Regions from separate parts of the Aerococcus sanguinicola genome, predicted to be linked through region 2. Evidence: predicted binding sites of a transcription regulator. Region 2 holds the regulator's gene; the other holds the start of a gene.
The links. The regulator CtsR, encoded in region 2, represses protease genes until heat stress. The targets are predictions, from matches to a motif close to TTGGTCAAAAAAGGTCAAANA.
Positions count from the first base shown of each region.

Region 1 (10,883 bases), 550 kb from region 2:
AGCTTGGAAGGCCCATCTGCTAAGCCCCCTGCTCGCATGCAGTCGGTCACGAGGAGGCTTTCTTTTGGCCCACGTTGGTCGACTAGAATTTGAGCAGCGCGCGGATGGACATGGTAACCGTCACAGATGAGTTCAGCATAGACCTCCTTGAAGCTGAGCGCTGCTCCCACCATACCCGGTTCGCGGTGGTGGAGACCAGACATACCATTGTAGGTGTGGACAAAGAAGTCAGCCCCCGCTTCATGGCAGGCCTTGGCCTGGTCATAGCTCGCATTAGAGTGGCCTAAGCCGACATGGACGCCCAGATCTTTGGCAGCTTTGACAAAGTCAACTGCCCCTTCACGTTCTGGCGCAATCCCGATCCGGTTAACTAAGCCCTTGGAAAGTTGCCGCCAATTTTTCAGCTGGTCAATTTCTGGATCTAACATGTAATTGGGGTTCTGTGCGCCCTTGTATTTCTCGGTAAAAAAAGGACCTTCTAGGAAAATTCCTTGGACCTTGGCTCCACTTAAGTGAGGTGCTGTATCACCAATCATCTGGCAGACTTGGTTGAGCTCTTCCGTTGGTGCAGTCAGGGTTGTTGGCAACCAAGAAGTGACCCCACAAGACAATAAGCCTTCCGCAATCGCTGCCAGGCCTTGGGGATCTGCGTCCATTACATCATGGCCCAAGAAGCCATGGATATGGAGGTCAAAGAGGCCTGGTGCCAGGGTAACTTCCCCTAGATCCACATAATCCCGCCCCTCCTCAAGTTCGGTGTAAATGCCAACAAATTTGCCGTCTGCTACTTCAACATAGGCATCACTTAGGTCTTCCTGGCTGAGGATCACCCGCTTGGCCTTGTAAATTTCTGACATCTCTGTTCATTCCTTTCTCATATCTGCCCCAATCACTTATCACATGGCAGAGCTTATTACTGACCTTTATTTTACTCTGTCCCCCTAGAAATTCAAGACTCTTTCAGTCCGCTAAATTTCTTTTAATTAAAGAATGAAAGTTTTTTCACCGGCATTCATGGTAAAATAGTCCTAAAGCTTAAAATAGAAAGAAGGACTTAGACATGCCCTACCAAGTATATGCCGACAAAGAAAGTGCCTCACAAGCCGTATTTGAGCTTTTTAAGGAAGAGCTCAGCACTAATCCGCAGACCGTCTTTGGCTTAGCAACCGGCTCAACGCCAGAAAAACTCTACCAGTTACTTAGAGAATCTGATCTTGATTTCAGCCAGGCCACTTCAATCAACCTGGATGAATACTATGGTCTACCGGCTGACCATCCCCAATCCTACCATTATTTCATGCAAAAAGAACTTTTTGCTGCCAAGCCATTCCGCGCCTCCTACCTTCCTGACGGTAGTACAGATAACCCTCAAGCGGAAGTTAAGGCCTATGAAGCCATTATTGACCAAAACCCCATCCAGGTCCAAATCCTAGGCATCGGTCACAATGGCCACATTGGCTTCAATGAACCTGGATCACCTTTCGATAGTCTAACCCGCCTAGTTGACCTCACTCAGTCGACCATCGAAGCTAACCAACGCTTCTTCGATAGCATTGACGAGGTCCCCACCCAGGCTTTGAGCATGGGGATTGCGAGCATTATGAAGGCGGACAAAGTTATCCTTATGGCCTTCGGTGAAGAAAAATCCAAAATCGTCCAAGCGGCATTAGAAGGGCCAGTGACTGAAGAAGTGCCAGCCAGCGTCCTTCAAAACCACCCCAATGCCCTCTTCATCCTCGACCAAGCTGCCGCTAAATATCTAAAGTAAAACTTAATAGGCGATTAAAAAGGCAGCCCGCAAATTTTCTGCGGGCTGCCTTTTTTCATTTAATCTAGCCAGCGTGCGCCCTCTTCGTCGAGGTCCAGTACACGAATCTGAGCATCTTGGATATCATGGCTGAGTATGTCAGCTAAGTCTTCAGCATTTTCCTTATGGGCCAGGGTCATGATAGTTGGCCCAGCGCCACTTAAGTAAGTGCCATAAACACCAGCCTGTCCGTCTAAGCTTTGGCGCACTTGCTTAAGTTCAGGAACCAAGGGGCTACGGTAGGTCTCATGCAAGAGGTCCATCTCCATAAGATGGCCAGCTTCTTCCAATTCGCCGACAGCTAGCTTACTAGCTAGGACATTGCCGATACCATTGGCTCTCACAGCTTGGGCGAAGTCCAATTGCTTGGGGAGGACAGCCCTTGCCTGACTAGTCAGGAGCTGCTTATTAGGAATGGTCACCACAAAGGCAATGTGGGGGAAGGTATGCTTGGTCCATAAGACCCGGTCGGCTTCCAGGGCCACCCCTATCACTAAGCCTCCTGCCAAGGCAGGCGCCACATTATCCGGGTGCCCTTCAATCGCATTGGCCATATTAATCTTCTCTTCTTCTGACCAGCCTTTTTGTCCTAAACGGTCGGCTAATTCAATCCCTGCAATAATAGCGCTAGAACTTGATCCTAGGCCTCGCGCTGAAGGAATATCGGAATGCATAGCGAGTTTATGGGCAGGCACTTCTGGGGCCAATTTTTGGATGGTTTGGATGATCAGGTTGTCCTCACCGTGAGGAATGTCATCGCCCAAGTCATGGTCAATCCACCAAGCATCAGCTGGCTCTAACACATCCATGGTTAAGTAGAGGCTGACCGCTACACCAATTGAATCAAAACCAGGGCCCAGGTTAGCTGACGTCGCAGGTACAAGTAAACGTGTCATCGTCCGCCTCCTCTAGTCTAAGACATTATAAGAAGCAGCGCATGCCATCTGGTCAGCTTCCTCTACGAGTTCAAGCAAATATGCCTTCTCTTCCATAGTCATCAAATCCGTCACCACAACTACCTCAGCTTCTTCACTGTCGCTAGGCAGTTGAAGGACATGGGCAAGGCTGATATTTGCCTTGGCAAAAAGTTCCGTCAAACGGGCAAAAGCGCCGGTTTGGTTGACCAATTTAAAGCGGAAGAAGGCCCGTCCTGTTACATCCTTGGCCTTTGACCAAGTGCTTTCCCGGTTAAAACGGGCAAAAGGTGCGCCAACTGTGCTTTCATTCATGTTGCGACCAATCGCAATAATATCAGCCACGACGGCAGAGCCTGTTGGTAAGGCGCCAGCCCCCGCACCATAGAACATCAATTCCCCACTAGCTTGGCCAACCGTATAAACAGCATTCATTTCTGCATTAACCGTAGCTAGAGGATGGCTATTAGGAACAAGGGTAGGCGCTACTTCAGCATAGACCTGGCCATCCTGGCAAGAGGTCGAACCTAATAATTTGATGATATAACCGAGCTGCTTAGCTACTTGGATATCAGCTTGTTTAATTTGACTAATCCCTTGAATAGGAAGGTCATCTAGGCTAATCTCTGCTCCAAAAGCCATCTTAGTCAGAATAACTACCTTACGGCCTGCATCCAGACCTTCGACATCAGCTGTTGGGTCAGCTTCTGCGAAGCCAAGTTCTTGGGCATCCTTTAAAACCTTTGCATAGTCTGCCCCCTCTTGGGTCATCCGGCTGAGGATATAATTCGTGGTTCCATTGAGAATTCCCCGCACTTGGACCAATTCATCAGCCACAAGCGAATTAGATAGGGCACGGAGAATGGGAATTCCCCCAGCAACCGCCGCTTCGTAATAAAGATCGAGGCCTTTTTCCTGGGCTAAGTGGCTGAGGCTTGCCCCATGGACAGCGATCAAGTCTTTATTCGCTGTCACCACATGCTTGCCGGCATTAAGGGCTGCTTCAATGCAGTGTTTAGGGAAATCAATTCCCCCCATCAATTCTGCCACAATTGCAATCTCAGGATCATTTAGGATGTCATCCAGCGATTCTGTTAGAGGAATTTGTTCAGCTAAGTCTCCAGTGACTTCATCCACAGACTTCACCAAGGCCGTCTTCACAACAACTTCCTTACCGAGGATAGCTTGCATCTTCTCCTGGTGTTGGAGGATAATTTCTGCCGTCCCTCCCCCTACTGTCCCTAAACCTAGTAATCCAATATATAGTTTATCCATCTTTCGGACCTCCTCTTTCTCTTACTTAGAAGTTGACTGCGCTTTGTCATAGACTTTCAATTCAGCCTGGGCATAGTGCACATCCCCTAAATAGTCTTCCTTATTACCATTAATCTTCATAAAACATTCATCGCCCTTACCGGCTAAAAGAACCACATTTGGCGCTTGGTCTGCCGCTGCATCCACAAAAGCTTGGTGGATGGCTTGAGGTCGGTCCAATATAATCTCTGCTTGGCCACCAGCCTCTAAGACATGCTGGTGGAGAGTTTGACAGATCGTTTCAACAGACTCGGTACCTGGGTCATCCATGGTCAAGTAAATGGCGTCCGCCTCCTGGGCAGCAACCTGGGGCAAGTCTTCGCGCCGACCGATCCCGCGATTTCCCGGTGCCCCAAAGACAATCCGGTAGCGGTGGTCAGGGAACATCTGCTTAGCAGCATGGAAAAGCTGCTCAAAACTCAAGAGATTGTGGGCAAAGTCCACGATAGCCTTCAGCTGGCCATCAGCTGACTGAAAGACCTCCATGCGTCCTGGTGCCTTAATTTGAGCCAAGGCTTGGTTAATCAAGGCATAAGGAACACCGTAATGACGGGCAATGGCTATAGCGACCAGGGCATTTTCCACGTTGAAGATTCCCTGCATACTCATAGTCATTTCTTCCTGCCCTTCCGGATCGTGGAGGGTAAAGCGCTGGCCGTCCGCTTGCGCCTGGATATCTGTCGCATAGTAATCAGCGCTCGCATCATTGAGACTCACTGTTATAATCTCTTCGACTTCGGGACTCCTTTGGGCACGGTCTAGAATACGGTCGTAGTGGTCGCTATCTTTAACGAGAACGGCACACTTGGCCCGGTCAAAAATTTTAAGCTTGCTTTCAAAATAATCCTCAAAATTAGGGTGTTCATTAGGGCTGATATGGTCTCTTGAAATATTTAAAAAGGCTGCCACATCAAATAGGACTTGATCGACCCGACGATACTTCAAAGCCTGGCTGGACACTTCCATGGTCATGAAATCGCGCTGGCTCTGACGGGCATGGTCAAAGTGCTTAAACAATGGCAAGGATTCCGGCGTCGTTAGCTGGGAAGCGCCCCGATCAATCCCATCATCGAAACGATTAGAGGAGAGGAAGGCTGTTGCTGGCTTGCCTTGGTCCTCTTGGTAGGCATCGAGGATGGCATGGAGATAGGCTGTGGTCGTCGTCTTGCCCTTGGTTCCCGTAATCCCAATCAAGTCAAAGTCCTGGTAGGGAGACCCATAAAAAGCGTCAGCCACTAAGGGCATTGCCCGGCGGACATCGCGCACCTGGCAGTAAGGAAGGTCAACTTGGGGATAATGATCTTCCGCTATATAAGCGACCGCTCCCTTGGCCTTAGCCTGGTCAAGAAACTTCGGATCAAAGTGTGCCCCCTTACAAAAGAACAAGCAGCCCGGCTCAACCTCTCTGGAATCATAGCTAATTTGCTTAACTTCCAAAGCTCCCGGCCAATTCAAGTCCACAATTTCATCTGCTTCAGCTAGTCTATCTGCCAGCTTATCCAAGTTCAATGCATTCACTACCGCTCTTCACCCTTCCTTATCCGCTTCAAAAAAAGAGCCGTGCCAAACACGACCCAGCGTTTCAGCAGCTAACTGCCGATAATCGGATTTCGTTCTATTGCAACAATTCAAAGATTTCAATGGCAACTAAGTCAATATCGTCAAATTGGAAGCTTTCATTAATTGTATGGTCATGCAATTCAAAGCTCTCAGTTTCACGATCGTAACGAACTTGGCAGCGTTCCTGACCTTCAAATTCGAAACGTCTTACCTCAATCTCAGAATCATCTGCCGTCATCGCTTCTAAACGGTTAAGAATCGCTTTTAACTGTGATGTTTTCATAAGAAAACTCCTTTCACTATATCCCAAATTACCCTATTAAATATAAAGTAACTTAGCTAAAATTGTACACTAATTCCTTGCTCCTGTGAACAATTATTCTAAATTTCTTAGCCAGAGCTATCCATTCCTCTAGCGTCTTACTTTATTCTAGCATAGTCTCCCAGAGACTTCTTGAACAATGCATGAAAAAATCCCTAAATTATTAAAAAAGCTCTTGCGATAAAAGTTGACAATTGAATGAATAGAGTTTGTGAAGTCGAAGAGGATGGGACAAAAGCCCCAGCCTCTTAAAAAGGAGCTTGTTTCGAAAATCTGTTCCAAAAGTCAGTCCTGAACGACTTTTGGAACAGTCTCACTCTTTATAAAGAAACAAAAAAAATAACCGGTGCGAGCACCGGTTAGTGAAAGTTTTCAATTATTCAGACAAACCTTCGTTTGACATTGTTTCTTTAATAGCTGCGATAGCTTCTTCTTCGTCGCTACCTTCAGCTGTAATTTCAACATCTGCGCCTTTACCAACACCTAAAGACATAACGCCCATGATGGATTTAAGGTTAACAGATTTACCTTTATATTCCAAGTTGATTTCAGATTCAAACTTGCTAGCAGTTTGAACTAATAAAGTAGCTGGACGTGCGTGGATACCAGTTTCAGCAGTAATATTGAAAGTTTCTTTTTGCATAATAAATATCTCCTTAATCTATATTATTGACTTCACTTCGTAGCAGAATACTCAAACTCAAGAGAGATGAACATACTCCTAAATAATAATTTACCACGTTTGCGCACTTGAAACAAGGCCCTGTGGTAAAGATTACTTAATCATATGATACCGCTATCAGTTTTTTTATGCAAGTCTTTACCTAAATTTTTAGCAGATTCACATCTTTATTTTTTGCCAGCTAATTTGTACACTTTCTGGGATAAATTTAAGGCTTAAAACTTGAAAGTCAGTAAAGGTCAATGTATAATGTAGATATAGTCAGTATTGGTCAAGATATCTTGACTCACTACTTGACCAAGTATTTGTAAAGATAAAGGAGTGACCCTATGATTTGTCAACGCTGTGGCAAGCGCCAAGCCGCGATCCATATGTATGCCAATGTTAACGGCAAGCGCCAAGCCATCAACCTCTGCCAACATTGTTATCGCGAAGTCATCAATGATGGCGGCTCCCAAGAAAACCACCAACAAAATAACCCAAACCAAGACCTCCCTTGGAATGACCTTGATAGTATTTTTAGAAGCCTCCGCCAGAACCCGGCAGGCTTCCAGGCCTCTTCCAAGCAGGGAGAGAATCCTTTTGCTAACTTCACCGCTGGTCAAGGGCAAAGTACAAATAATGAACAGAGCCTGCTGTCAACTTATGGCACGAATATGACGAACCTGGCTCAGAATGACCACTTCGATCCCATAATTGGACGCGACAATGAAATTCGCCGAGTGATCGAAATCCTCAACCGTCGGAACAAAAACAATCCCGTCCTGATCGGGGAAGCCGGTGTTGGGAAAACGGCGGTAGTTGAAGGCCTCGCCCAAAAAATTGTGGCGAAGGAGGTCCCTGAAAAACTTCAAAATAAGGAAGTGATTTCCTTAGATGTAGCCTCCTTGGTCCAAGGAACCGGTGTGCGCGGGCAATTCGAGGAAAAAATGCAACAATTAATCCAAGAAGTCAGTGCCAATGATGACATTATCCTTTTCATTGATGAAATTCATGAAATTGTCGGTGCCGGTAGCGCTGAAGGCTCCATGGACGCAGGAAATATCCTCAAGCCAGCCCTAGCCCGGGGTGAGCTCCAATTAGTTGGGGCAACCACCCTCAATGAATTCCGCCAAATCGAAAAAGATGGGGCCCTCGCCCGTCGCCTCCAACCCGTTTATGTGGAAGAACCAAGCGTGGAAGAAACCCTTGAAATTATCCAGGGCATTACGGATAAGTATGAGAAATACCACAATGTTATCTACAGCCCAGAGGCCATTGAAGCCACTGTCCGCCTATCTGACCGCTACATCACTGACCGTCAGCTCCCGGACAAAGCCATCGACCTCTTAGATGAATCAGGCTCGCGCAAGAATCTTACCATTCCTTTTGTGGACTTGGAATCGCTGGACAAGCAAATTACGCAATTGAATGACCTGAAGCAAATGGCAACCGAAGCCGAAGACTATGAAAAAGCGGCCTACTACCGGGACCAATTAGCCAAATACCAAGAAATGCGCGACAACCATGTGGATGTCCCTGAAAAACGCCCCCGGGTGGAAGTCGAAGACATTCAATCCATTGTGGAAGAAAAGACCGGCATCCCTGTCTCTGACCTCCAAGAGCAAGAACAAAACCAGCTCATCAACTTAGAGGAAAACTTGCAGTCCCGTGTCATCGGACAGGATGAAGCGATTGAAGCTGTCAGTCGGGCTATCCGCCGCAACCGGGTCGGCTTGACTGCTGGTGAACGTCCTATCGGTAGCTTCCTCTTCGTTGGGCCGACTGGTGTTGGTAAGACAGAACTTGCCCGTCAACTCGCCCGCGAACTCTTCGGTAGCAAGGATGCCATGGTGCGCTTTGATATGAGTGAATACATGGAGAAACACAGTGTCAGCAAGCTGATCGGTTCACCACCTGGCTATGTGGGCTACGAAGAAGCTGGTCGTTTAACCGAACAAGTCCGGCGCCGCCCTTACTCCCTGATCCTTCTCGACGAGATTGAAAAGGCCCACCCCGATGTCCTCAACCTCTTCTTGCAGATCATGGATGACGGCCGACTCACTGACTCCCAAGGCCGGGTGGTTTCCTTTAAAGACACCATCATCATTATGACCTCTAATGCGGGATCAGCCGGTGTCGAATCCAGCGTCGGTTTCGCCGCCAGCCAGCAAGGTAAGACCAAGACGGTTCTCGACAAGCTGGACGACTACTTCAAGCCGGAATTCCTTAACCGCTTCGACGCCATTGTCGAATTTGAACCATTGACTAAAGAAGAGCTCATTGTCATTATTGACCTCATGCTCAAAGAAATGAATCACCTGCTCAAAGGTCAAGGCATTCAGGTCCAAGTGAGTCCAGAAGCCAAGGATGAACTCGTGGAACTGGGTTATAATCCTAAACTAGGCGCCCGGCCCCTCCGCCGTGTCCTCCAAGAACACATCGAAGACCAAATCGCGGATGCCTATCTCAAGCACCCAGAGTTGAAGGAAATCAGCTTTGACCTGGATGATGACAAGAAGATTACCGTCAGTGAACTGAAGGAAAATAATGCGTCTGACTCGGAATCAGATGTTGATAGTGTGAGTGATGACGAAGAAAGTGAATAACTTCAAAAGATAAAAGTGCAGTCCTGAAAATTCGGGACTGCACTTTTTGATTGTTATAAATATTGTTTTTTTCTTAAAGCAAGCTCTTCAATTCGACATCCGGATACTTGTCTTGGAACCAGCGCTCAGCGAAATTATTTTCAAAGAGGAAGACAGGCTGGCCGTAGCGGTCCTTGCAGAGCAGGTTCCGGCTCGATGACATATTGGGATCGAGGTCGTCTTCGTCAATCCAGCGCGCGGTCTTAGAGCCCATAGAAGACATAATCACTTCAGAATTGTATTCATTTTTCAAGCGATCTTCGAAGACTTCAAACTGCAAGTGACCTACAGCTCCCAGGATATATTCTTCAGTAAACCAGGTCTTATAGAGTTGGATGGCCCCTTCTTGGACCAGCTGCTCTACTCCCTTGTGGAAGGATTTTTGCTTCATCACATTCTTAGGTGTCACCTTCATAAAGAGCTCTGGCGTAAACTGGGGCAGGGGCTTGAACTGAACCTTCTGGCTGCCTGCATAAATAGAGTCTCCGATCTGGAAATTGCCGGTATCATAGAGGCCGATAATGTCCCCTGCAACCGCTTCGCTCGCGTTCTCCCGGCTGTCGGCCATAAAGCGGGTCGTATTATTGAGTTTCAGCTTCTTATCATTGCGGGCCAATTTGACCGTCATCCCCTCTTCGAAACTCCCCGAACAAATCCGAACAAAGGCAATTCGGTCGCGGTGCCGGGGATCCATATTAGCTTGGATTTTGAAGATAAAACCAGACATCTCTGGATCTAAAGGGCTGACCACTTCGCCATCCTGGGTTTCCACTGGACCCGGTGCTGGTGCAAAATCAACAAAGCTATCCAGGAAGGTTTGGACGCCAAAACCAGTCAGGGCAGAGCCAAAGAAGACAGGAGTCAGCTTCCCGTTAAGGATGGCTTCCTTGTCAAAGTCATTGCCAGCTTCCTGGAGCAATTGGACATTCTCCAAGGCTTCTTCATAGAAAATAGAAGACTGGATCGGGTGACTTTGGGCGAGGTCGCCGGATTCATCCAAGGCGAGGAAAGGATCCTCCGCTTCTGGATGGTTGAGCTCGATCCGTTGATTATAGATATCATAAATGCCTTCCAGGCTCTTGCCCATGCCGATTGGCCAATTCATTGGATAGGCATCAATCCCTAAGATATCCTCCAATTCGGCCACCAAGTCCATGGGCTCACGGCCATCGCGGTCCAACTTATTCATAAAAGTAAAGATAGGAATGCCCCGCATGGCACAAACCTGGAAAAGTTTTTTAGTCTGGGGTTCGATCCCCTTAGCCGAATCGATCACCATGACAGCCGCATCCACAGCCATCAAAGTTCGGTAAGTATCTTCAGAGAAATCCTCGTGGCCAGGGGTATCTACAATATTGACCTGGTGACCGTCATAATCGACCTCCATAACGGAAGAAGTAACGGAAATTCCCCGTTTCTTCTCAATATCCATCCAGTCAGACTTGGCATATTGACCAGTCTTTTTCCCTTTGACGGTCCCGGCTTGGCGGATGGCCCCAGAGAATAGTAGGAGCTGCTCAGTAATCGTTGTTTTCCCCGCATCTGGGTGGGAAATAATGGCAAAAGTGCGCCGTTTTTGAACTTCTTCTTTAAGATTCATCTTCTTCATCCTTTATATTTAACTCTAACTGTTTTTTACATCCCCTCATTCTATCAT
Region 1 is NZ_CP014160.1:1,646,073-1,656,955, reverse strand. It holds gene nagA (N-acetylglucosamine-6-phosphate deacetylase) at 1-857, opposite strand, end outside; gene AWM72_RS07395 (glucosamine-6-phosphate deaminase) at 1,061-1,768, shown strand; gene thrB (homoserine kinase) at 1,828-2,703, opposite strand; gene AWM72_RS07385 (homoserine dehydrogenase) at 2,716-3,996, opposite strand; gene AWM72_RS07380 (Mur ligase family protein) at 4,018-5,553, opposite strand; gene AWM72_RS07375 (YkuJ family protein) at 5,651-5,878, opposite strand; gene AWM72_RS07370 (phosphocarrier protein HPr) at 6,294-6,560, opposite strand; gene AWM72_RS07365 (ATP-dependent Clp protease ATP-binding subunit) at 6,929-9,187, shown strand; gene AWM72_RS07360 (peptide chain release factor 3) at 9,261-10,835, opposite strand.
Region 1: the regulator CtsR is predicted to act here: its motif matches at 6,825-6,845, upstream of AWM72_RS07365 (ATP-dependent Clp protease ATP-binding subunit).

Region 2 (10,883 bases):
CTCAACAACATATGCGACCAAATCCTCTTTGTTCTCGTCAAATTTTTGACCGAGGCCTTGAATTTGGCCCTGATTTTCTTCATCTGCTTGTGCTTGGTATTCGGCATAGGCTTGATCAAGTTCGGCCTTCTTGTTGGCCTTGAAATCAGCCACTTCGGCATCTTTTTCTTCTGTTAGCGCTTTTAATTTTGCCCGATATTCGTGACGTAATTGCTCTAACTTGGCTTCAAAATCTGCTTTAATGCCCTTAGCTTTTGCTTCTGCATCAACAACCTGCTGAATCGTTTGGTTCGCCAATCGCTCCACCCCCCTTTATAAGAATCATTATACCTTATCTTCTACTACTAAGCATAGCCTGACAACAACTAGCCGCTCTTTTAAGAATAATTAGTGCAAGTTGTTTTCTTCCTTTCGAGGCTTCCGTGACGCCCGCTTACGCTGCTTACGCAATTTTCTAAAAAAAGACGTCAACATCTCGCTGCAGGCTGTTCCTAGAAGGCCGCTGGTCACTTCAACTTGGTGGTTAAAGCGCTCATCAGTAACAAGGTTCATCAAAGAACCTACTGTGCCAGCCTTGGGATCATAAGCCCCGAAATAAAGATGTCGAATCCGCGATAGAATAATTGCCCCGCTACACATTGGACAAGGTTCTAAAGTGACATACATATCACAATCCATCAGTCGCCAATTATCCAAATAAGCGTTGGCTTCACGAATGGCCTGCATCTCCGCATGGCTTGTGGCATCATTGGACTGCTCGCGCAGGTTATAGCCGCGTCCAATCACTTGGCCATCTTTAACGACAATCGCACCAATCGGTACCTCGCCTAAAGCTTCCGCCTTCTTGGCTTCCGCTATGGCCAAACGCATAAAGTCTTCATGCTGCAAACAACCACCTCAAATTCGGAATAATCAAGCAGAGCCAGCATGAAAAGTTTCTGCTTGGCTCTCAATTTGGAAAGGGCTATTCGCCTTCCATAGATTTCAAAAGATATGTTCCCACAATTATTACTTTACGATAATCTAAGCCATTGGTCAAATTATTTCTTTCTCAAAAAACGATATTTTACCGTCTTTGAAGCCCTTCCAGAAAGTAAAATCTGCCCCTGACCCAAAGTTCAGAGGCAGTCATATAATAGGAAAGTTTCGACTTGTTCTGCTCCCTCAGATGGTTTATTTGAACCGACAAGTCTTGCAAGGATCTTAAAGATTCTTTACTTTTCATTTCTAAAAAGCTAATTTTTGTATTTATTAACCGAGACTGTGACAATAGTCGCTTAGACCTGGACTTTTATCCCAGCCCATTCATTAACCACTTTAATCATCAATTCCGGGACTAGCTTGGTAGCTCTGCTTGGCTTTTGGCCAGTCCAAACCCACATGGTCCTTAACCGCGGCATAGGCCTGGTCGATTCGTTCTCGGACAACTGGATCAACTCGGTCGCGGTAAGGGCCACCAGCTACGAAATCATCGAGGATATAAGTTTGATAGAGGTATTGCTTGCGGTTGAAGGTCTGGGAATAGGTCCCCAGATCTTCCCGGGCCACCCAACTTGGCCGGGCTTGAGCCTCCTTGATCCGGGTCTTGCCCCCCCTTCTTCTCGAAGGTCAGGTCCATCAAAACCCCGCGCTCGGTCCAAATATCCCCCTCCATCGTTTCTGCACGCTGGTTGGAGAGGAAGTTACCCATAGAATAAATAATCAGCTTCTTATCTCCCTCATGGTCGATAACCTCAGCAGGTTCAATCACGTGAGGGTGGCCACCCAAGACCACATCCGCTCCCCAGGCCACCATCTTATGGTAGCAATCAATTTGTTCCTGGCTTGGTTCCAAGGCATACTCCACTCCCATCTGGGGCATGACGACAGTCACATCTGCAACTTCCTCTGCCCGCTCGATCTCTTGACGCATCTTCTCTTCGTCGAGGTCAGAGAGGCAGGAGGCATAGTCGCTAGGGCTCAGACCTGCCTCCAGACCATTGAAGCCGTAAGCATAGGCGAGGAGGGCAATCTTGATCCCATTGACTTCCTTAACCAAGATATCGGCCTCCTGGCGGGGTGTCTTCGGATAGACTCCCAGGGGCGTCATCCCCCGCTGGCTGAAGCTAGCTGCCGTTGAGCGGAGCCCTTCAAGTCCCGAATCTAAGATATGGTTATGGGCCAGGTCCACCACATCATAACCCGTATCCGCCATGGCATCAGCCACCGCTTCAGGGGCATTGAAGAGCGGGTAGCCGACCAGAGGCTTGCTGGGATCAATCGTCCCTTCAAAGTCCGCCAGACTGAGGTCGGCCCTCTGAATCCAAGGCTTGACATAAGTGAAATTGGGATGGAAGTCGAAAGAGCCGTCGACCTGGGCAGCGCTAGCAAAGATCGGATCATGGTAGAGCAAGTCGCCATGGGCCATGATGCGCGCTTCGTGGACGATTTCTGCTTTCGGCTTCGCTAAAGGACTTGAAGCCGCCTGGCAGCCCGCTAAAGCCAATAAGGCAAGCGATAAGACGATGCGAATACATTGACGCTGGATATTTTTCATTATTTTCTCCTTTAAAGCTTGTCTAAGCAAAGAAAAAAGCCGTCAGCTTCCGCTCCCACAAGCTCTGCTGCGGCTCTGTCTTGACTGATAAGGGGCTTACTGCTTGCGGTAGTCTTGCAGCTTCTCCCGACCAAAGCGGATGGACTGGTCAATGACCGCCACGCTTTGGACTAGTTTTTCTTTTTCCCATTCGTTGAGAGGAATCTGGAAGGTCCGAACAACCCCTTGGCGGCCAATCTGGGCAGGCAGGCTGAAGGTTACCGCTTGGTCGAGGTCATAAATGCCTTGGCCAAAGAAGGTTCCAACAGGCAAGATCGTCTCTTGGTCCAGGACAATAGTCGTCAAAAGTTCCACCACTACCCGGGCAATGGCAGCATCCGTCACACCCGCCTTATCCATAAAGACATCATAAGCCGATTGGACAACTTCCTCTGTCAATTGGTCAACATCGAGGGGGCTAATCCCTTCAAAATAATCGCTCAGCTGGTCAAAGGGGATCCCCTGAACATTGAGATGGCTACAGGCTGCAAAAGAAGACATGCCGTGCTCCCCTAACATGTAGCCGGTCACTGACTTGGGATCGATACCGTAGTGCTCAGCCACCGCGTAGCGCAAGCGGGCTGAATCCAGCATGGTCCCCGTCGATAGGACCCTTTCTTTGGGGTAATGATATTCTGTCACTGCTAGATGGGCCAGGGTATCAACAGGATTGGAGATAAAGACCAGGATGGCTTCCCGGGTGTGCTGACAGATTCCTGACATGACATCATCCAGGACCGGAATATTATCTAGCAAAAGATCCTGACGTTCAGCCGGAATTTCATCTTCGTAGATGTGGGTTGCAGCAACTACAATCACATCCGCATCTGCTAAATCACTATAGTCACCGGCATAGACCCTCACATGCTGGGTCGAACCGAGGCCCATAGCATGGCGCTCGTCGAGGGCTTCTCCCGCTGCCTTCTCTTTTTTCTCATCAATCAAGACAATTTCAGAGAAGAGATTGGCAGCCAAAACATTGGATAAAATTTTGGAACCGACAAAACCTACTCCGACAATGCCTAATTTTTGGCCATAAATTGCCATCAGCCGTCACTCCTTTATGTTATTAATAGGTCAATTATAGCACAGATTAAGGGGATGATGAGAAAATTTTAATTTTTAAGTTGGGTTCGACTTGGCAGAAAGGGAGTGACTTCAGCAAAAGGGAACGATCGACTAAAGCCGCTCTTTTTCGTTTGGGCTCCAGTCATTCAAGCCTAAACGCTCTTGCTCTCACCCTATAGTCGGGTTCGCCAGAGCAGCTTTGGAGTGCTTTCGCAAGTTGGAAACGTGCAAGCGGGGCTTGCCCTTATTCCAACTTACTCCAAGCATCCAAAGCTAAGCGCTCTTGCTCACACCCTAAATAAAAAAGGATTGCCCGCAAGCAATCCCTCGTATTCTTAAACTGTTCTTTTTCCAGTCTTGACCATTGAGTAATAGTTCAGATACTCACCCAGACGGTTTGATCTAATCATCTGACCGGAAAGAGTCAACCAATTGGTAAAGGTCTGATGCCCGATCTTTCCACTTACCGGCTGAAGAATCATCCGAAAAGAAGGGCAACTTGTCGACCAAGTCTTGTCCATGGGCCTTGCCCTTCTTGCCCACCGTATCTAGCAAGTTACTAAAGGTCGATTCATTATCTTCTTCAAAAAATGCAACAGCAGCTACCGCTGTCACTGCAGCGAGAGAACCTAATACAAAAAGTCCCGCCTTTGTTTTCTTATCCATACCATCCACCTCACTTCTTCTGTTTCTAGCATTATACCATACAGGCTTGGCAGCTGAAAAGTTTGCCCTAGATATGATAAACAAAAAGAGTTGGCACCTGGCCAACTCTCTTCATATATCGTTTAGCTTATAGGGGCAGTGTCTCCTGGCTGGTCAACCCACACTTTATAGTCTCGTTTGGGGATTGAGAGCTGCTAACACACACTCCGTAAGCCTGATTGTGGGTTCATTTCTATCAATCCACAGTCAACGAGCTTGTTTGAGTCTTCAGCTCCGCCAGTCCACACTCCGCAGCCGCGTTTGTGTGCTAACCTCTATCAACCCACACTCCATGCTTACCGTTGTGTGTTCAGCTAACCGCCTGCCCTCACACCCTGTGTAGTCGGGTTCGCTAGAGCAGACTTGAAGTGATTTCACCCAATCGGAACGATCGGCTAAAGCCACTCTTTTCCGTTTGGGCTCCAATCATTCAAGTCTAAACGCTCTTGCTCACACCCTTATCTAGTCGGGGTCGGGCTGACAGCTTTCCTGTCACTTCACAAGTCTCCGCCGCAGTCTATGAGACTGCTCTGGCGACTTGCTCCAGTGAAGGAAAGCTAACCGCCTGCCCTCACACCCTGGACTTTCACTAGGCTTTCTTTTTCTTCGCTGCCGTCTTCGTGTTGGATGCGGATGTAGAGTTTGCCTTGGCGTGAGCCGATGGTTAGGCGGTCACCTTCTCCGACGGCTTGGGATAGGATGAGGTCGCTGAGTGGGTCTTCGATTTGGCTTTGGATTTCCCGACGCACGGGACGGGCTCCGTATTCTGGGCTAAAACCTTTTTCAGCGAGGACTTTGATGGCGCCGTGGGTAAGGCGGAGGTCAATACCTTGCTGGGCCAATTGGTCGGCCATGGCATCTGTAAACTTGCGGACGATTTCGCCCACTTGTTCTTGGTTGAGGGAGTGGAAGACGATAATTTCATCAATCCGGTTGAGGAATTCGGGACGGAATTGTTGCTTCAACTCTTCTCGGATACGTTGGCTCATCCGGTCATAGTCATGGCTGACGGACTCCTGGCCAAAACCGACTGTCTTCTCATCACGCAGAGCTGTTGCTCCGAGGTTAGAGGTCATGATAATGATGGTATTGCGGAAGTCCACCATCCGACCCTTGCTATCGGTGATGTAGCCATCATCGAGGATTTGTAAGAGCAGGTCGAAAATATCGGGATGGGCTTTCTCCACTTCATCAAAGAGCACGACTGAATAAGGGTGTTGGCGTACTTTCTCGGTCAATTGACCCCCTTCGTCATAGCCCACATAGCCTGGGGCAGAACCGATCATCCGGCTGGTTGAATATTTTTCCATAAATTCGGACATATCGACCCGGATCAAGTGGCGTTCGGACCCGAAGAGCTCTTCGCTCAGGCTCTTGGCTAATTCGGTTTTCCCGACCCCGGTTGGGCCTAGGAACATAAAGGAACCGATAGGCCGGTTGGGGTCTTTGATCCCGGAATGGGCCCGGCGTACAGCACGAGCCACCGCATTGGTCGCCTCATCCTGGCCTTTGACTCGACGGTGGAGGCGTTCCTCCAAGGCTAAGAGCTTCTGATTTTCCGTTTCGGTGAGCTGGCTAATCGGAATACCGGTCCATTGGGCAATGATTGCGGCAATCTCCTCTTCACCGATCGATAAGTTATAGTTTTGCTTTTTCTTCTTACGCTTGCTCTCTAACTTATTGAGGGCCTCTTCCAGCTCTTTTTGCTTGGCATGAAGCTTGGCAGCCTCTTGGAAGTTCTGCTCAGCCACACACCTTAGCTTGTCTTCTTCTAGTTGCCGGTAGTCGCGAACCAAATCCTGACTCTTGCCAGCTTGGTCCGTTTTCCCTTGGGCATCCAGACGTTTGGTTGCTGCGGCTTCATCCATCACGTCGATGGCTTTGTCTGGCAGGAAGCGGTCGGAAATATAGCGTGCGCTCAAATTGGCTGCCGCGTCAATGGCTTCATCGGTAATCGTCACTTGGTGGAAGTCCGCATAGGCTTGGCGGATGCCAGCCAGGATGGACCGGGTTTCTTCAATTGTCGGTTCATCAACTTGGACTTTGGCAAAGCGACGTTCCAGGGCAGCATCTTTTTCAATATACTTCTGATATTCATTGAGGGTGGTCGCCCCAATCACTTGAACTTCACCGCGGGCTAGGGCGGGTTTAAGGATATTGGAAGCATCCATAGTCCCTTCTGCTCCGCCAGCTCCGATAAGGGTATGCAATTCGTCGATGAAGAGAATGACCTGGCCATCTTGGATGACTTCCTCAATCAGATGTTTCATTCGATCTTCGAATTCACCCCGGTACTTAGTTCCCGCAATCAAAGAGCCCATGTCGAGCATCATCAAGCGCTTGTTCTCTAAGCTTTCGGGGACTTGCCCACTAACAATGGCCTGGGCTAGGCCTTCCGCAATAGCGGTCTTACCCACACCAGGTTCGCCCACGAGGACAGGGTTATTCTTAGTCCGGCGGCTGAGAATCTGGAGGATGCGTCGAGCTTCTTTTTCCCGACCGATGATGGGGTCAAGTTGGCCATTGTGGGCCCGTTTGGTTAAATCCTTGCTGACTGCATCCAAGGTTGGGGTCTTACTCTTGTGAGGATCAACTTTCCCTTGTTTCTTGCGTCCCGACCTATCTAAAGGCAGGCCGAGCATCTGGTAGATGTCACGGCGGATAATATCAGGATCCGCCCCCAAATTCCGTAAAATACGAGTAGCTAGGACTTCTTCTTGCATGAGAGCCAAGAGGATATGTTCGGTCCCTACTAAGGAAGCCCGATTCTTCTTAGCTTCCTCTGTGCTGAGATAGAGCACTTTGTTGGCACGGGGGGAATAGACAGGCTCGCCTAATTCATTATAAGGGTCTTGGCCTGACCCGTAGCCCACGACGAACTCAACCTCTTCTTTGAGGGTTTCATAGTCACCAATATGAGGGCTCAGGACCGCATGGGCGATGCCATCAGGTTCGGCTAAAAGACCCATCAACAGGTGCTCTGTCCCAATGGCATGGTGGCGGAAATCCTTCGCCGCATCTAAGGCATAGGCTAAGGCTTTCTGGGCTTTTTCCGTATAGATTTCTTTCATGGTCTAAACTCCAATCTTCGCGCAGTTTAATGATCGTATTTCAACTTACGAAGCACATTCGTTAAGATCAAGGCGCGTAAGGAATCGGCTTGGTTCACATGGGCCATGACGTCCTTGTCTAAGCTCGCATAGATCAAGCGCGCTTCCAACTTCGTAAGCAAGTCATTCTTGTGTAAATTACTAATAATTGCTTGGGCATCCTTATCTGATAATTCATCGCCAATCAGCTGGATCATCGAATCGATATAGTCCGCCTCATCAACTACCGTCATCTTAACGATCCGGATATAACCGCCGCCCCCACGTTTACTCTCCACATGATAACCGTTCTGGGGAGTAAAGCGGGTGTTAATGACATAGTTAATTTGTGAGGGAACACATTCGAAACGCTCAGCGATTTCACTCCGCCGAATTTCAACATTCGACGACTCCTGTAAGACTTGTTTCAGGTAGGCTTCTATTATATCAGACATGTTTTTATTACGCATTTTTAATCACCTCTAGTCTGACTAAGTTTGACGTTCAACTTTATCATACCGAATTTTCAGCCAAGCGTCAATATCTTTGTCTGGCAAAACTTGACCAAACCAAGCTTTTGCCCCGGTCTAATCGGCTTTAGAACAGCTAATTTTTAAAGCGCTTTCTCTTTACAATTTCATGAAATCGTGCCATTCTTAAGTAGAATTGTGTATAATAGAAAGCGTGCAATCTTATGCAAATTTTAAAGGAGGCAGTGGGATGACGAATGAGTCATATGTCGCAATTATCGGCGGCTTAAACATGGATATCGCAGGGATTTCTGGTCCCATGTACCGGGAGCGGGATTCCAACATTGGTCACATCTACCTGAGTCCAGGGGGTGTCGGCCGTAATATCGCGCACAATTTAGTGCAATTAGAGGTACCGACCTATCTCGTGACCGCTTATGGTGATGATGATTTTGGTTTACTAGTTGAAAAATCATGTCGAGAATTAAATATTTCCCTCGACTATGCAGAGAAATTAGAGGACGAACACACCTCAACCTATCTCTACGTCACAGATAGCGACGGGGATATGATTACCGGTGTCAACGATATGGATATCGTTAAACGTATCACACCGGACTTCTTGGCCGGCCGCTTGGACTTCTTAAACCAAGCCAAGATTTGTGTCATTGACGCCAATGTCTCCCGGGAGACGATTGAGTGGATTGTTGACCATGTCGAGGCGCCCCTCTATGTGGAACCTGTATCGGTTGCCAAGGCGGCACGTTTCGAAGCGGTATTAGACCGGATTGATACCATCAAACCCAACCAATATGAAGCAGAACTCTACACCGGCATCAAGATCTTGGACGAAAAAACTGCCCGTCAAGCCGCTGAGAAGCTTATTGATATGGGGGTTAAGAATGCCTTCATTTCCCTAGGCGCCAAGGGAATGGTCTGCGCCAACTCAGAAGAAACCCACTATGTCCCAGTGCTAGAATCCGACGTGGTTAGCGCGAACGGCGCAGGTGACTGTGCTATGGCAACCATTGTCTGGGCCAACTACCACTACGGCCATGAACTGGACATTAAAGAAGTGACCCAACTCGCCCAAGCTGCAGCGAATTTAGCAACCAGCACCATGCACTCGGTCTACGAAGACCTGTCAATATCAGCTGTTGTTAACCGCGCCCAAGATTATAAGCAATAGGAGGAATATACTGTGGGAATTATTCGGAATCTAATTGGGATCCTGGTCATCTTGGCCCTGGCTGCCCTCTTATCCTACGATCGTTCAAAAATCAAAAACAAAGTTAAAAACATTGTCCTGATGTTTGTCGCTATGTTGGTCCTCACCTTCATCTGCCTCAGGACCTCAGCAGGGATCACTGCTCTGGAAGGCATCTCCAACTTCTTCAGCTGGCTGATTGCCCAAGCCCAAGGCGGGATTAGCTTCGTCTTCGGTGGCATCGTCATCGAAGAAGGCGCCTCAGTCTTCTTCTTCAACGTTCTCTTGCCCCTGGTCTTCATTTCAGCACTGATTGGGATCTTGAACTATATCAAAGTTCTCCCCTTCATCATGAAATGGGTCGGAAAAGGGATCAACTTCATTACCGGTATGGGAGAAGTCGAAAGTCAATTCGCTATTTCAACAGCCGTGCTAGGTAACACCTCAGCTTTTATTTCGATTAAAGAAATTATCCAAAACATGGACCCTCGCTCCCTCTTCACCATCTGCTTGTCTGGGATGTCTGCAGTCGGAGCTTCAACCCTAGCTGCTTATATGCAAATGATTCCTGGCGAATATGTCGTTGTAGCAGTCTTCTTAAACATCTTCGCTGCTCTAGTGATCGCCAGCGTCATGAACCCTTACGAAGCGGAAGAAGTCGAAACCGGCGAAGAATTTGAACTGCTAGAAGAAAGTGCCGAAGACAAAGGCAACTTCTTTGACATGCTTGGCTCATACATCACCGACGGCTTCAACCTTGCTATTATTATCGCTGCCATGGTGATTGGTTTCGTGTCCTTGATCACCTTCCTGAACTCCATTGTTGAAGGGATCTTCGGCATCACCTTCACCGAAACCATGGGCTATGTCTTCTCACCCCTGGCTTTCATTATCGGGATTCCAAGCGAAGACATTGTCAAAGCGGGGAGTCTCATGGCGACCAAGCTGTTGACCAACGAATTCGTTGCCATGGGTGAATTCCAAAGCCTCCTGGGTGGGGCTAGTGCCAAGACCCAGGCTATGGTAGCCACCTACCTGGTATCCTTCTCCAACTTCGGTACCATGGGGATCACCCTCGGCGCCATCAAGGGCATTAGCGAGAAGCAATCCAAGGTCCTTTCCCAATCTTTAGTTAAGGTCCTCTTGGGTTCCATCCTCTCTTCCCTACTCGTAGCCAGCGTAGTCGGTCTCTTCTTCTAAAAGTAAAATAAAGCACAGTAAAAGCGATCGCTCCAAAGCCAGCTTATGGCTCTCGAGCGATCGCTTTTTGCATGGTTCGATTAAAATCAAAGCATAAGGAATGATCACCAATACTATTTATTATACGCCCCTTTTTATCACATGCCACACACAAAAAAGACCTTACAGAGCGTAAGGCCTTAATCGAGTCGGGAAAACAGGATTCGAACCTGCGACCCCTTGGTCCCAAACCAAGTGCTCTACCAAGCTGAGCTATTTCCCGGTATGCACCCAGCAGGATTCGAACCTGCAACCGCCTGATTCGTAGTCAGGTACTCTATCCAGTTGAGCCATGGGTGCGTATAAAATTATAATGCCGAGGACCGGAATCGAACCGGTACGGTGTGTAACCACCGCAGGATTTTAAGTCCTGTGCGTCTGCCAGTTCCGCCACCCCGGCCTATTAACAAGCAGATCCATAAAAAATCAAATAAGCGGAATACGAGATTCGAACTCGCGACCCCCACCTTGGCAAGGTGATGTTCTACCACTGAACTAATTCCGCGTGATATACATGCCGGCTAAAGGAC
Region 2 is NZ_CP014160.1:1,093,387-1,104,269, reverse strand. It holds gene AWM72_RS04955 (hypothetical protein) at 1-297, opposite strand, end outside; gene tadA (tRNA adenosine(34) deaminase TadA) at 388-888, opposite strand; partial or broken gene AWM72_RS09210 (CapA family protein) at 1,318-2,536, opposite strand; gene AWM72_RS04940 (lactate/malate family dehydrogenase) at 2,633-3,622, opposite strand; gene AWM72_RS04935 (hypothetical protein) at 4,046-4,309, opposite strand; gene AWM72_RS04930 (ATP-dependent Clp protease ATP-binding subunit) at 4,906-7,419, opposite strand; gene AWM72_RS04925 (CtsR family transcriptional regulator) at 7,446-7,907, opposite strand; gene AWM72_RS04920 (carbohydrate kinase family protein) at 8,158-9,096, shown strand; gene AWM72_RS04915 (NupC/NupG family nucleoside CNT transporter) at 9,109-10,314, shown strand; tRNA gene AWM72_RS04910 (tRNA-Pro) at 10,503-10,576, opposite strand; tRNA gene AWM72_RS04905 (tRNA-Arg) at 10,580-10,653, opposite strand; tRNA gene AWM72_RS04900 (tRNA-Leu) at 10,668-10,753, opposite strand; tRNA gene AWM72_RS04895 (tRNA-Gly) at 10,787-10,858, opposite strand; tRNA gene AWM72_RS04890 (tRNA-Thr) at 10,869-10,883, opposite strand, start outside.